Regions from separate parts of the Robertmurraya mesotrionivorans genome, predicted to be linked through region 1. Evidence: a T-box and tRNA genes for the amino acid it is inferred to sense, from the RefSeq annotation. Region 1 holds a T-box; the other holds one or more tRNA genes.

Evidence for each region. A T-box is a leader RNA that pairs with one kind of tRNA and senses whether it is charged. The one in region 1 lies ahead of pheS (phenylalanine--tRNA ligase subunit alpha), so its partner is inferred to be a tRNA-Phe.
Region 2: it has a tRNA-Phe gene. The T-box ahead of pheS (phenylalanine--tRNA ligase subunit alpha) is inferred to sense a tRNA for this amino acid. The anticodon was not compared.

The regions. Positions count from the first base shown of each region.
Region 1 covers NZ_JBPCCH010000001.1:187,370-193,679, forward strand. The annotation lists gene ACRX5O_RS00945 (TrmH family RNA methyltransferase) at 57-803, shown strand; T-box leader at 880-1,126, shown strand; gene pheS (phenylalanine--tRNA ligase subunit alpha) at 1,175-2,212, shown strand; gene pheT (phenylalanine--tRNA ligase subunit beta) at 2,227-4,641, shown strand; gene rnhC (ribonuclease HIII) at 4,681-5,616, opposite strand; gene zapA (cell division protein ZapA) at 5,724-5,993, shown strand; gene ACRX5O_RS00970 (CvpA family protein) at 6,008-6,310, shown strand, end outside.
Region 2 covers NZ_JBPCCH010000027.1:7,931-14,240, reverse strand. The annotation lists gene walK (cell wall metabolism sensor histidine kinase WalK) at 1-1,257, opposite strand, end outside; gene yycF (response regulator YycF) at 1,265-1,972, opposite strand; gene ACRX5O_RS22815 (peptidoglycan DD-metalloendopeptidase family protein) at 2,139-3,614, opposite strand; tRNA gene ACRX5O_RS22810 (tRNA-Phe) at 3,992-4,064, opposite strand; gene ACRX5O_RS22805 (hypothetical protein) at 4,153-4,284, opposite strand; tRNA gene ACRX5O_RS22800 (tRNA-Glu) at 4,373-4,444, opposite strand; gene ACRX5O_RS22795 (adenylosuccinate synthase) at 4,591-5,883, opposite strand; gene dnaB (replicative DNA helicase) at 6,075-6,310, opposite strand, start outside.

The DNA.
Region 1 (6,310 bases):
CTTAAGTTACGCTATAATAAGAAAACCCGAGAAAAAAGGAAAGAAGGGGTTTTACCTTGAAGCATATTCACTCGAGTAGTAACCCAAAGGTGAAGCAATGGAAGAAACTATTAACGAAAAAGGAAAGAGATAAAACAGGCCTATTTATAGTCGAAGGGTTCCATTTAGTGGAGGAAGCGCTAAAAGCAGGTCGTATAGAAGAAATCATTGTACAAGAAAACATGGATCTTCCTTCAAGCTTTGATTACGGAGCAACTCCTGTATCATCTGTCCCTGCTGATATCATTAAGCAATTGGCTGAAACAGATACACCACAAGGCATTTTTGCTGTATGTCATCAAGAAAAGCCATCGAGTACAGAAGGAACATCTTATCTTTTAATTGATGCTGTCCAAGACCCTGGAAATTTAGGAACGATGATTCGTACGGCGGATGCTGCTGGTGTGGACGTTGTGGTAATTGGCAATGGAAGCGTGGATATATATAATTCCAAAGTGCTTAGATCTGCCCAAGGAAGCCATTTTCATCTTCCTGTTATTAAAGGCGATATCTCTACTTGGGCAAGCGATCTTCTTGACCGAGGGATCCCTGTTTATGGAACAGCATTAGAGAATGCCGAACCGTTCCATCAAATACAATCAACTGGATCATACGCTTTAATCGTCGGAAATGAAGGGAACGGAGTAAGTAAAGAGCTATTAAGTAAAACGACAGCTAATCTATACATTCCGATTCATGGAAAAAGTGAGTCATTAAATGTTGCAGTAGCAACAGGAATTTTGTTATATTACTTACGTGCGTAATAAAGGCTTATCCTCAATCAAATTGGGTTTGAAATAAGCAGAAAAGTATAATATAATTAACAGCAAAAATTACATACAAAAAACGATGACGGAGAAAAGTAGTTTACTACCATCTATCTTAGGGAAAAAATGCCTTAGACTGAAAGCATTTTTATAGAAAAAGTAAACGAAGTTCACCTCCCGAGTTGGCATCGGGACCACTTCATTAGAAGTGTAAAGATGCACCGGTTTAAAGCCGTTATCAGCAATGAAGTGAATGTAGGAAGAAGGATGTCCTACATTAATTAAGGGTGGTACCGCGACTATTAAACCTCGTCCCTTTCTAGGGATGGGGTTTTTATTGTGTCTAAAAATCATAAGGAGGTAGTAACATGGAGCAACGCTTGGTAGAGCTTCAGCAAGAAGCGCTTGAAGGAATAAAGAAAGCGACTGATTTAAAGGAAATAAATGATATTCGTGTATCGTATCTAGGGAAAAAAGGTCCGATTACGGAAGTGTTAAAAGGAATGGGGAAACTTTCAGCTGAAGAACGTCCTAAAATGGGAGCTTTAGCAAACGAAGTAAGAGATGCGATTGCCAAAGCAATAGAAGAAAAACAAACGATCTTAGAAGAAGCAGCTGTTGCAAAAAAGCTTGCGTCTGAAACAATTGATGTCACACTCCCTGGACGCCAAGTAAAAACGGGGAATCATCATCCATTAACTAGAATTATTGAGGAAATTGAAGACCTGTTTATTGGAATGGGATACACAATTGCTGAGGGGCCAGAAGTTGAAAGTGACTACTATAATTTTGAGGCCTTAAATTTACCGAAGGGTCATCCAGCACGTGATATGCAGGACTCTTTTTACATTACAGAGGAGCTTCTACTGCGTACTCATACTTCACCAATGCAGGCTAGAACGATGGAAAAACAAAATGGAAAAGGACCTGTAAAAATTATATGCCCGGGTAAAGTGTACCGTCGTGATAATGATGATGCGACTCACTCACATCAGTTCATGCAAATTGAAGGGCTTGTTGTTGACGAAAATATTCAAATGAGTGACCTTAAGGGTACATTAGATGTATTTGCGAAGAAGATGTTTGGAGAAGATCGAGAGATCCGCTTACGTCCTAGCTTCTTCCCGTTTACAGAGCCCTCTGTAGAGATGGATATTTCTTGTAAGATTTGTAGTGGAAAAGGATGTAACGTATGTAAGGGAACCGGTTGGATTGAAGTCCTAGGTGCTGGTATGGTTCATCCGAATGTACTTGAAATGGCTGGTTACGATTCGAAGAAATATACGGGATTTGCGTTTGGAATTGGCTCTGAACGAATCGCAATGCTTAAATACGGCATCGATGATATTCGTCATTACTATACAAATGATGTTCGTTTCTTAAAGCAATTTTCGATACACGAATAGGAGGATAACAAGAGATGTTTGTTTCTTATAAATGGCTTCAAGAGTACGTGGACCTATCAGGTGTCACTGCTACTGAACTAGCGGATAAAATCACAAAAAGCGGGATTGAAGTGGAAGGCGTTGAAATCCTTAATGAAGGCATGAAGGGTCTTGTAGTTGGTCATGTGTTAGAACGTGAGCAGCATCCAAATGCCGATAAGTTAAATAAATGTCTAGTAGATGTTGGAGAAGGAGAGCCAGTTCAAATTATCTGTGGTGCTCCCAATGTCGACAAGGGTCAACATGTAATCGTTGCTAAGGTTGGAGCAGTTCTTCCAGGGAACTTTAAAATTAAGAAAGCAAAGCTGCGTGGTGAAGAGTCACACGGAATGATTTGTTCTTTACAGGAGCTAGGAGTGGAAAGCAAGTTTGTTGCCAAGGAATTCTCTGAAGGGATCTTCGTATTCCCAAATGAGGTAACTGTTGGGGACGACGCGCTGGAGTTATTAAATCGTGACGATCAAATATTAGAACTAGGGTTAACGCCAAATCGAGCAGATTGCTTAAGTATGTTAGGTGTGGCATACGAGGTTGCGGCGATTCTGGGCAGAGAAGTAAAGCTTCCAAAGCCAGAGGTTACATCAACTAGTGAAAAGGCTAGCGATTATATTTCTGTTACGGTGGATGCTCCGGAAGACAATCCATTATACGTCGCAAAGGTAATTAAAAACGTAAAGGTTGGTCCTTCTCCATTATGGATGCAAACACGCCTTATGGCAGCGGGTGTTCGTCCTCACAATAATGTAGTTGATATTACAAATTATATTTTAATGGAATATGGTCAACCGCTTCATGCCTTTGACTATGATCGTTTTGGTTCAAAAGAGATCCTCGTGCGTCGTGCTCATCAAGGTGAAAGCATGACAACACTTGATGATACAAAACGTACATTAACAACAGACCATCTCGTAATTACAAACGGGAAAGAACCAGTTGCATTAGCAGGAGTGATGGGTGGAGCGAATTCTGAGGTAGAAGCAGGGACGACAACCGTATTACTGGAGTCTGCATACTTTGTTGGAGCACCCATTCGTAAAGCTTCCAAGGATCATGGCTTGCGCAGTGAAGCGAGTGCTCGCTATGAAAAAGGTGTGGATCCAAATCGTGTTAGAGCTGCAGCAGAAAGAGCAGCTGAGCTATTAGCACTGTATGCGAACGGAGAAGTATTAGAAGGATCAGTCGAGGCGGATGCTCTAAAAGTAGAACCGGCCGTTGTTTCCATTACGTTAGAAAAAATCAATGGTGTACTTGGTACCGATATTTCTATGGATGAGGTTAAGGACATCTTTGCTCGTCTTCAATTTACGACATCCGTTGAAGGAAACGAAATTACTGTAACCGTACCTACTCGACGTGGTGATATTACGATTGAGGAAGACTTGGTGGAAGAAGTTGGAAGAATTTACGGTTATGACAACATCCCTAAAACTCTTCCGAAGGGTGCTTCTACGCCAGGGAAATTAAGTGATTATCAGAAGAAGCGTAGAATTGTTCGTCGTTACTTAGAAAGTGCTGGATTATACCAAGCGGTCACTTACTCCCTCACAAATGAGGCAAAAGCAACTCAATTCGCTCTAGATAACCGTGAACCTGTTAAGCTTGCGATGCCGATGAGTGAAGATCGAAGTGTACTACGTCTAAGTATTTTGCCACAGCTCTTAGAGGTCGTAAAATACAATTCTGCTCGTCAAAATGATAGTATTGCATTATATGAAACAGGTGCCGTGTTCCTTGCGACAGAACAAGATAAGCTTCCAGAAGAGAAGGAACATCTGGCGGCAGCAATTACTGGCTTATGGCATCAGCAACCATGGCAGGGTGAGAAGAAAGTCGTTGATTACTATGTTCTTAAAGGAGTGCTCGAAGGGTTACTCGCTCGTTTAGGCCTAACAGGAAGAGTGGAATTCCGTCAAGCGACGGTAGAAGGGATGCATCCAGGAAGAACAGCTGATCTTCTTTTAGATAATGAGAAAATTGGTTTTGTCGGACAAATTCATCCAAACGTTCAAAAAGAATTAGATTTGAAAGAAACGTATGTATTTGAACTCTCTTTGAAAGCCTTACTTGAGGCTGAGATAGCTCCATTACGATACGAATCCATTCCTCGTTATCCATCCATCACACGCGATATCGCATTGGTTGTCGACAAGGAAGTGGTTGCAGGTAAGATTTCTGACATTATTACAGAAGCTGGTGGCAACCTACTGAAGGATGTGTCTGTGTTTGATCTCTATGAAGGAGATCGCTTGGAAGAAGGAAAGAAATCCATTGCATTTTCTTTAAGATATTATGACCCAGAAAAAACACTAACTGATGAAGAAGTAACCAAAGCACATGAAAAAGTATTACATGCTGTGGAGGAACAGGCAGGAGCCGTATTAAGAGGATAAATAGAAAGGAGCATCCATTTTTTCAGGATGCTCCTTTTCTTATTTTTTTGTAATTAGTTTCCATGCTTTTTCTGTATTGGCAAAATGAAGCTTAACAAAATGTGGAAGGCTATCTTTTCCTTTTGTTTGTATTAATTTTGCGGCTGCCACATCTACTTGTGCACCAGCACCCTTTGGAATAACAAATCCAGCTTCCTTTGAAAGCTTTTCAAAATGTTGAACAAATGCATAACGTGCCAAAATAGAGGCCGCTGCCACAGCCAAGTGAACACTTTCTGCTTTTGTTGAAAAAAACACATTTTCTCTCTGGATTACTTTCTGACCCTTAAGATATTGATAATACACTTCTTCTTTAGCAAACTGATCAATTAAAATAGCTTCCGGTTTTTCTGGTGCGATTTTATTCAGTACATGGCCAATGGCTTTATTATGCAAAAGTGCTTTTAACTTCCCCTGTGACATTCCAGATTGCTGAAGCTGATTGTATTTCTCATTATGTAAAGTTAATAAGCTATAAGGAATGACATGCTTAATTTGATTAGCGATTGCTGTAATTTGATCATCCTTTAGTCCTTTTGAATCCTTTACACCAAGCTCTCGTAAAAGGGGAATATGCTCTCTTTTAACATAAGCAGCTACGACCGTAATTGGTCCAAAGTAATCACCAGTACCAACCTCATCCGAGCCAATTACAGAGAGGGTCTCGAACTGCTCTGGGAGCCGGTTTGTGTTTTTAGGAGCTTCTTTTTTCTTCGTGACTGGTAAAGCTTCAGCACTTCCCCATTTATTCGACTCAAACTCACATGAGGGACCTTGAAATAGCACTTTTCCTGATTTATATGCTGTAATGGAGCAACCGGAAACTTTTGCTGCAAACACCCCACCTGGTGGTATTTTAGGTAAAAGGCTTTGTTGGTAGTGATCCTGCATCTTTTTTATTTGTTCCCCAGACTGTTTTAATACGACTTGACTCATTTTACACTCTCCAATAAAATACATATTTTTCCTTGATTCGTGTGATTTTGACATTCTTAACTTCCCAGCCAAATAATATTCATGTTATGATATAGTGTAGGATTCTTATGAATGGGGGCAATGCTGTGTCTGAAGCAGAAAAAAAGCGCACAACGGTTGAAATATACGGGCAACAGTATGTAATTGTAGGTAACGAAAATGTTGAACATGTGCGATTGGTTGCCTCTTTGGTAAATAATAAAATGCGCGAAATTGGTCAGAAGAATCCCTCACTTGATAGTACAAAACTTGCAGTTCTTACAGCAGTGAATGCTGTAAATGATTATCTGAAAATAAAGGATCAACTTGAGCGCTTAGAAAGTGAACTAAAGAAGTAAAGGATTGAACGAATATGCTAAATCTTGCCATTGTCATTATGTTATTAATAGGATTACTTGTTGGGCTTCGTAGAGGGTTTATCCTTCAATTTATTCATCTTACTGGCTTCATTATTGCATTTATTGTAGCAAAGGTCTATTATTCCGAACTTGCACCAAAATTAACCCTTTGGATTCCATATCCAAGCTTCGGTGATGCATCAAATTTACAAATCATTTTCTCAGAAGGAAATATGGAGGATGCATATTACCGAGGAATTGCTTTTGTTGCTATTTTCTTTGCAGTAAAGATTGTTCTACAAATAATTGGAAGTATG
Region 2 (6,310 bases), on a different contig from region 1:
GTTTGGAGCGATTTCCTCGTCCTTCCATGCACCATCTGATAATGCTTCTAAGTAGCTTCTCATCGTGGTTAAAGGTGTCCGCAACTCGTGTGACACATTGGCAACAAATTCTCGTCTCTCTAAGTCAATTTTTTCTTGTTCTGTAATATCATGAAGAACCGTTATTAGTCCATTTACAAAACCTGTTTCCTTTTGAATGACTGAAAAATTCGCCCGTAGAATAAGAGGTTTTGTCGCTGTGCTATAGTCCAAAATAAGCGATTCTTTCTCTACAAGTAAGTCTTCAAACGAATAGTCTTCTTCTAAGCCTAATAAAGACACAATGGAGCTAGATAATATTGTTTCACGTGAAACACTTAAAAGCTTTGCCGCAGGTTCATTGATAAGGATTACTCGCCCTTTTCTATCGGTAGCAACTACACCATCTGTCATATAGGAGAGAACAGACGATAACTTTCGACGTTCTCCTTCAGTCGTTGCATGTGCCTCTTGCAACTTTTTTGTAAGGTTATTAAAAGTAATGGCCAACTGACCGATCTCATCATATCCGTATACTTTTACCTTTCGAGAGAAATTTCCTTTAGCCATTGCCTGTGCCTGCTTTCGCATATCAGAAATCGGCCTTGTAATCGTTTGTGCTAGTAAAATTCCAAGTACTGCTGTAATCAATAATGCAATACCAGTCCCTGTCGCAAGAATATTATTAATGGTTTTCATTTGTGAATACACATTTTCTTTCTTCGCTACCAAGTAAATAACTCCGGTAACATCATCATCGGAACGAACAGGTTTTACTAATATCCAAATCCGTCCTTTCTGTCGATCTATTTGAGTGACATCCTCTCCTTCATCAGAGGATGTAGCAATGACACGCCTAATTAATGTATCGGTAGATCTTTGACCTACAATTCCTTGATTATAAGGATCTGATGTGCCAATTATTTTTTGAGTACTAGCCTCTATTAAACGAACCTCTGTTATATCTGTCGTATTTAAATCAGACAGTATGTTCTTAACAGCCTCTTCGATAGTTGGCCCTTCATCATCTGGATTACGTTCCTTGCCTAGCTCTTCCCCTAAGTAATAGGCTAAAAGATTAACTCTCTCTTCAATAGAGGTTTCAAAATTTCTCAACAATGTGTTTTCAAGCTGCCTAACAAAATAAACACCGATGATTTGCATTGCAATTAATATTAACAATACGTAAATCATGACAAATTTAAGATGAATAGATCGAAAGAACCCAACCTTTTTCATTTACTGATTACTCCTGCTCAGGATTTCGTAAATAGTATCCAACCCCTCTTCTTGTCACAATCCATGTTGGGTGACTTGGGTTATCTTCAATTTTCTCACGAAGTCTTCTAACGGTCACATCGACTGTACGAACATCGCCAAAATAATCGTAACCCCAAACGGTTTGTAATAGATGTTCTCTCGTCATCACTTGTCCGATATGCTGGGCTAAGTAGTGAAGCAGTTCGAACTCTCTGTGAGTAAGCTCGATCATCTCACCGCGCTTTGAAACAATATAAGCATCTGGATGAATCGTCAATGAGCCTAGTTCAATCTCATTTGTCTCATCTTCTTCCTGCTGACTTAAATTTGTTTGATGTCTTCTTAAATTTGCTTTCACACGAGCAATTAATTCTCTTGTACTAAATGGTTTTGTTACATAGTCATCTGCACCAAGTTCAAGACCAAGAACTTTATCAATTTCAGAATCCTTTGCTGTTAGCATGATAATAGGCATTTCATATTTTTTACGAACTTCCCGACATACTTCCATTCCATCACGTTGAGGAAGCATAATATCTAATAAGATTAAGTCTGGCATAATTTCTTCTACCATCTTTAATGCTTCGTTCCCATCATATGCACAATATACGTCGTACCCTTCCTTCTTAAGGTTAAATTGAAGGATATCTGCAATCGGTTTTTCATCGTCGACAACTAGTATACGTTTTTCCATTTCATAGCTCCTTTAGTTGACTGTAATATTTATTTTATCTTCCGCTATTTTTACTGTTCATAATCCTTACTTTATCATGATATGCCATTGAATTCACGCTTTTAGCAGGCATATCACTTCATTAAGAAATAGAAAACCTCTAGTTTTCACTAGAGGTATTAATATATTATCTATTTACATAATTTAGTGGATTTACTAAACTACCATTTTTATAAACTTCAAAATGAAGATGGACACCTGTTGAATCTCCAGTTGAACCCATCACTCCAATAGCTGACCCTTTAACAACTGTTTGGCCAACACTTACACTGATTGAAGCTAAATGCGCATAAACCGTACGCATTCCGTTATTATGATCAATGACAATCTTGTTTCCATACCCGCCATCATACCCAGCAGATACGACTGTTCCATTGTCAGCAGCTTTAATGGTTCCACTGCTAGGTCGTGCAATATCTATACCTTTATGTTGTTTGCCCCATCTAAAGCCCATTTGGCTGGAAACATAACCTCCATTTGCAGGCCATGCAAGGGACCCGTCACCACGAGATGGTACAACTTTTGTTCCTTTTCTAACAATATAATTAACAGGTTCTTGAAGGACCTGTTCACTTGTAACCTCTTGAGCTACAGGGATTCCATTTTGCTCTGAGACTTTATATGTTACCTCACGAGCCCCTTCTTTTCCCTCTTGTTCTACTTTTGTATCACCTTTATACATTGCTTCATCTTCTATTACTTGATTAGCAAATGGTATTGTTTCCTTTTTTGCTTTTTCTTTCACTACTACTACTTGAAGAAGGGGTTGCAGGAAGGTTACATTCAATTCTTGCCCAATCTTTAACACACTATCTTCTGTCATACCCGGGTTAATGGATAATAATTGTGACATTTCCATTCCATGTGCTGAGGCGATTCCACCTAACACATCTCCCTCTTTCACAGAGTATTTCTTTTCTTCTAATGTACCCTTAGTTAAAAAGGTAACTGCTTCCTCAACAGTTAGTATTTTATCTGGAGTAACTTTTTCTACATTTTGTGAAACTTCTTTTGTGAATGAAACGTCTAATAGACGAACTTCATTTTCCTTTAGAGGAGATAATACCACTTCAGGAGTTGCCTTACGAGTTTCCAACTCTGTTAGTTGGTCCTGTGAAACATACTTTAGCTTCAAAGCATTTAACACCTGATCCGCCTCTGCTTCGCTATTTAAGTAAGCTACAGCTTTTCCATCAATAACTAATGCTGAAGCATTTGCTTGAACGGCCAGTTTACTTTGGATGATTTCTGCAACTTCTTCGTCATTTGTTTTAGCACTAGAACTAAACACTTGCTCTGAAACATATGTAAGTTGTGAATCAACTGCTAAATCTAAATTTGTATATGATTGCTTAAACTCTTCTACTTTTTCATCTAGAATTTCTTGAACCACTTCTTTGTCAGAAACAGTACCAACATATTCTTTATTCATATATACATAGTATACGGTGCTTAAATTAGAGCCACTAGCAGATGCAGTACTTACACCAAATGTAAATGCTCCTATTGCCATTGCTGAAATAGCTGCCATTTTTATTGTAGGTTTTAGACTATTAGATGTGTTGATCGTTAGTTCGGAAAGTCTCTTATTGAAAAAACCCATTCTCTAATCCTCCTAGACTAGCGCAACAAAACACTTTTAGTGCTTTTAACTCTTTTATTTTTATATTATTGCATAATAAGACTTCTTTACTTTACCATAAATAAGCCAGTAAGAGTTTACTAGCACCTGATATGTAACACAAATGTATAATTAATGACATTATATTACAAAAGCTAGTCGAATGAATAGAATGATATCTTGCGTAGGTTTTCTAGCAAAACATTGATATAACAGCTTTTCCAAAAGAAACGCTTTCATTTCTTAGAAAAATCACTACGGCTATTTTCGACAAATTTCTTGGAAGAAATTTACTTGAATATTACATCTCTGTAACAAAAAAGAGGAATTTGTCATAGGACAAACTCCTCTTTCATAGATGGCTCAGGACGGAATCGAACCGCCGACACAAGGATTTTCAGTCCTTTGCTCTACCGACTGAGCTACTGAGCCGTAATTAATATTTCACCCTAGATATGTATTGTTTCGTCCTTCGTCCCGATTTTTCAAATCGGTACGCTGGATGTTTCTTCTTTGGAGCTTATTCATCGTGCTCTACCGACTGAGCTACTGAGCCGCATTTATTATTTAACCCTAGATATGTATTGCTCTGTCCTTCGTCCCGATTTTTCAAATCGGTACGCTGGATGTCTTTTCTTTGGAGCTTATTCATCGTGCTCTACCGACTGAGCTACTGAGCCATAATTATGTATTTATAAAAATTCCAACCTCTTGCCTTTGAAGAGATTGGAATAGTGTGATGACCCCTACGGGATTCGAACCCGTGTTACCGCCGTGAAAGGGCGGTGTCTTAACCGCTTGACCAAGGGGCCATGTGCTTATTCGACATATTATGACGACGTTTTTTATATTAGCATAATAGCTTTATAGTTTGCAATATGTTTTTATAAAAAAATTCATTTTACTTAAATAAAATATTCGCCACTACGATCAGTGGCGAATATTGAGATTAATTTGATTAGCTTTGTCTCCATGGATTTAACACAACATTCGTTTGTGTACGATCTGGACCTACAGAGAAAATTGACAATGGAATACCTGTTAACTGTGCAATTCGCTCTAAATAGTGACGAGCATTTGCTGGTAGCTCAGCAAGTGATTTGCAGCCTGTGATGTCCTCCGTCCAGCCTGGCAGCTCTTCAAAGACTGGCTCACATTCAGCTAATGTTTTTAAGCTAGCCGGGAATTCTTCAATTACTTCCCCTTTGTAACGGTACGCCACGCAGATTTTTAATGTTTCAATACCTGTTAACACGTCAATGGAATTTAGAGATAGATCTGTAATTCCACTTACTCTTCTAGCATGTCTGACGACTACGCTATCAAACCAACCGACACGACGCGGACGTCCCGTAGTTGTACCATATTCACGGCCCACCTCACGAATTTGGTGACCAATTTCGTTATCTAATTCCGTTGGGAAAGGACCGTCCCCTACACGAGTCGTATAAGCCTTAGATACCCCAACTACGTGCTTAATTTTCGTAGGACCTACACCCGATCCAATCGTCACTCCACCTGCCACAGGATTTGAAGATGTAACAAACGGGTATGTACCTTGGTCAATATCAAGCATAACTCCTTGAGCACCTTCAAAGAGAACGCGACGTCCTTCATCAAGTGCATCGTTTAACACAACTGAAGTGTCACACACATAGTGTTTAATTTGTTGACCATACTCGTAATACTCATCAAGAATATCTTCAATCTTAAAGCCTTCAGTCTCATATATACGCTCAAGCAAACGATTTTTCTCTTCTAGGTTACGTGCTAGCTTTTCCTCGAACACTTCACGGTCAAGAAGGTCAGCAATACGTATTCCGATACGCGCTGCCTTGTCCATATAAGCTGGGCCAATTCCCTTTTTCGTAGTACCAATCTTATTTGCTCCCTTGCTTTCTTCCTCTACTTCATCAAGGCGCAAATGGTAAGGCAAAATAACATGTGCACGGTTGCTCACACGAAGATTATCTGTTGTAACACCCTTGTCATGTAAGTAAGCAAGCTCTTTTACTAAAGCTTTTGGGTCTACAACCATTCCATTTCCAATCACACAAGCCTTATCACTATAGAAGATTCCAGAAGGAATTAAATGCAACTTATACGTTTCTCCGCCGAACTTAATCGTATGGCCGGCATTATTTCCTCCTTGGTAACGAGCGATCACTTCTGCATTTTCTGATAAGAAGTCTGTGATCTTTCCTTTTCCCTCGTCTCCCCATTGTGTTCCAACTACAACTACTGATGACATATAACAGCACCTCCAAAGGTAACTTAGTTTTTTTCGTGCAATCAAACATCATTAGTTTACCAATGTGAACCGCTAAAAGTCAATAAAACCCGAACGATTTTTGTAAGATTAATATTTTTTGTTCGTAATTAATTCGTTTTTCATAGAAAAAAGACTAGCCGGTTCTGCTAGTCTTTTATTATTCTAATCTATTAAGCTCCAGATGGAACTCCATTATCATCAAAACGCCGCTCTAAGTTAACAAACTTATTATATTCCTTCACAAACGCTAACGATACTGTTCCAGTCGGACCATTACGCTGCTTCGCAATAATGATTTCGATAATGTTCTTACTTTCCGATTCACGATCATAATAATCATCACGATATAAAAAGGCAATTACGTCGGCATCCTGCTCGATACTTCCTGATTCACGGATATCTGACA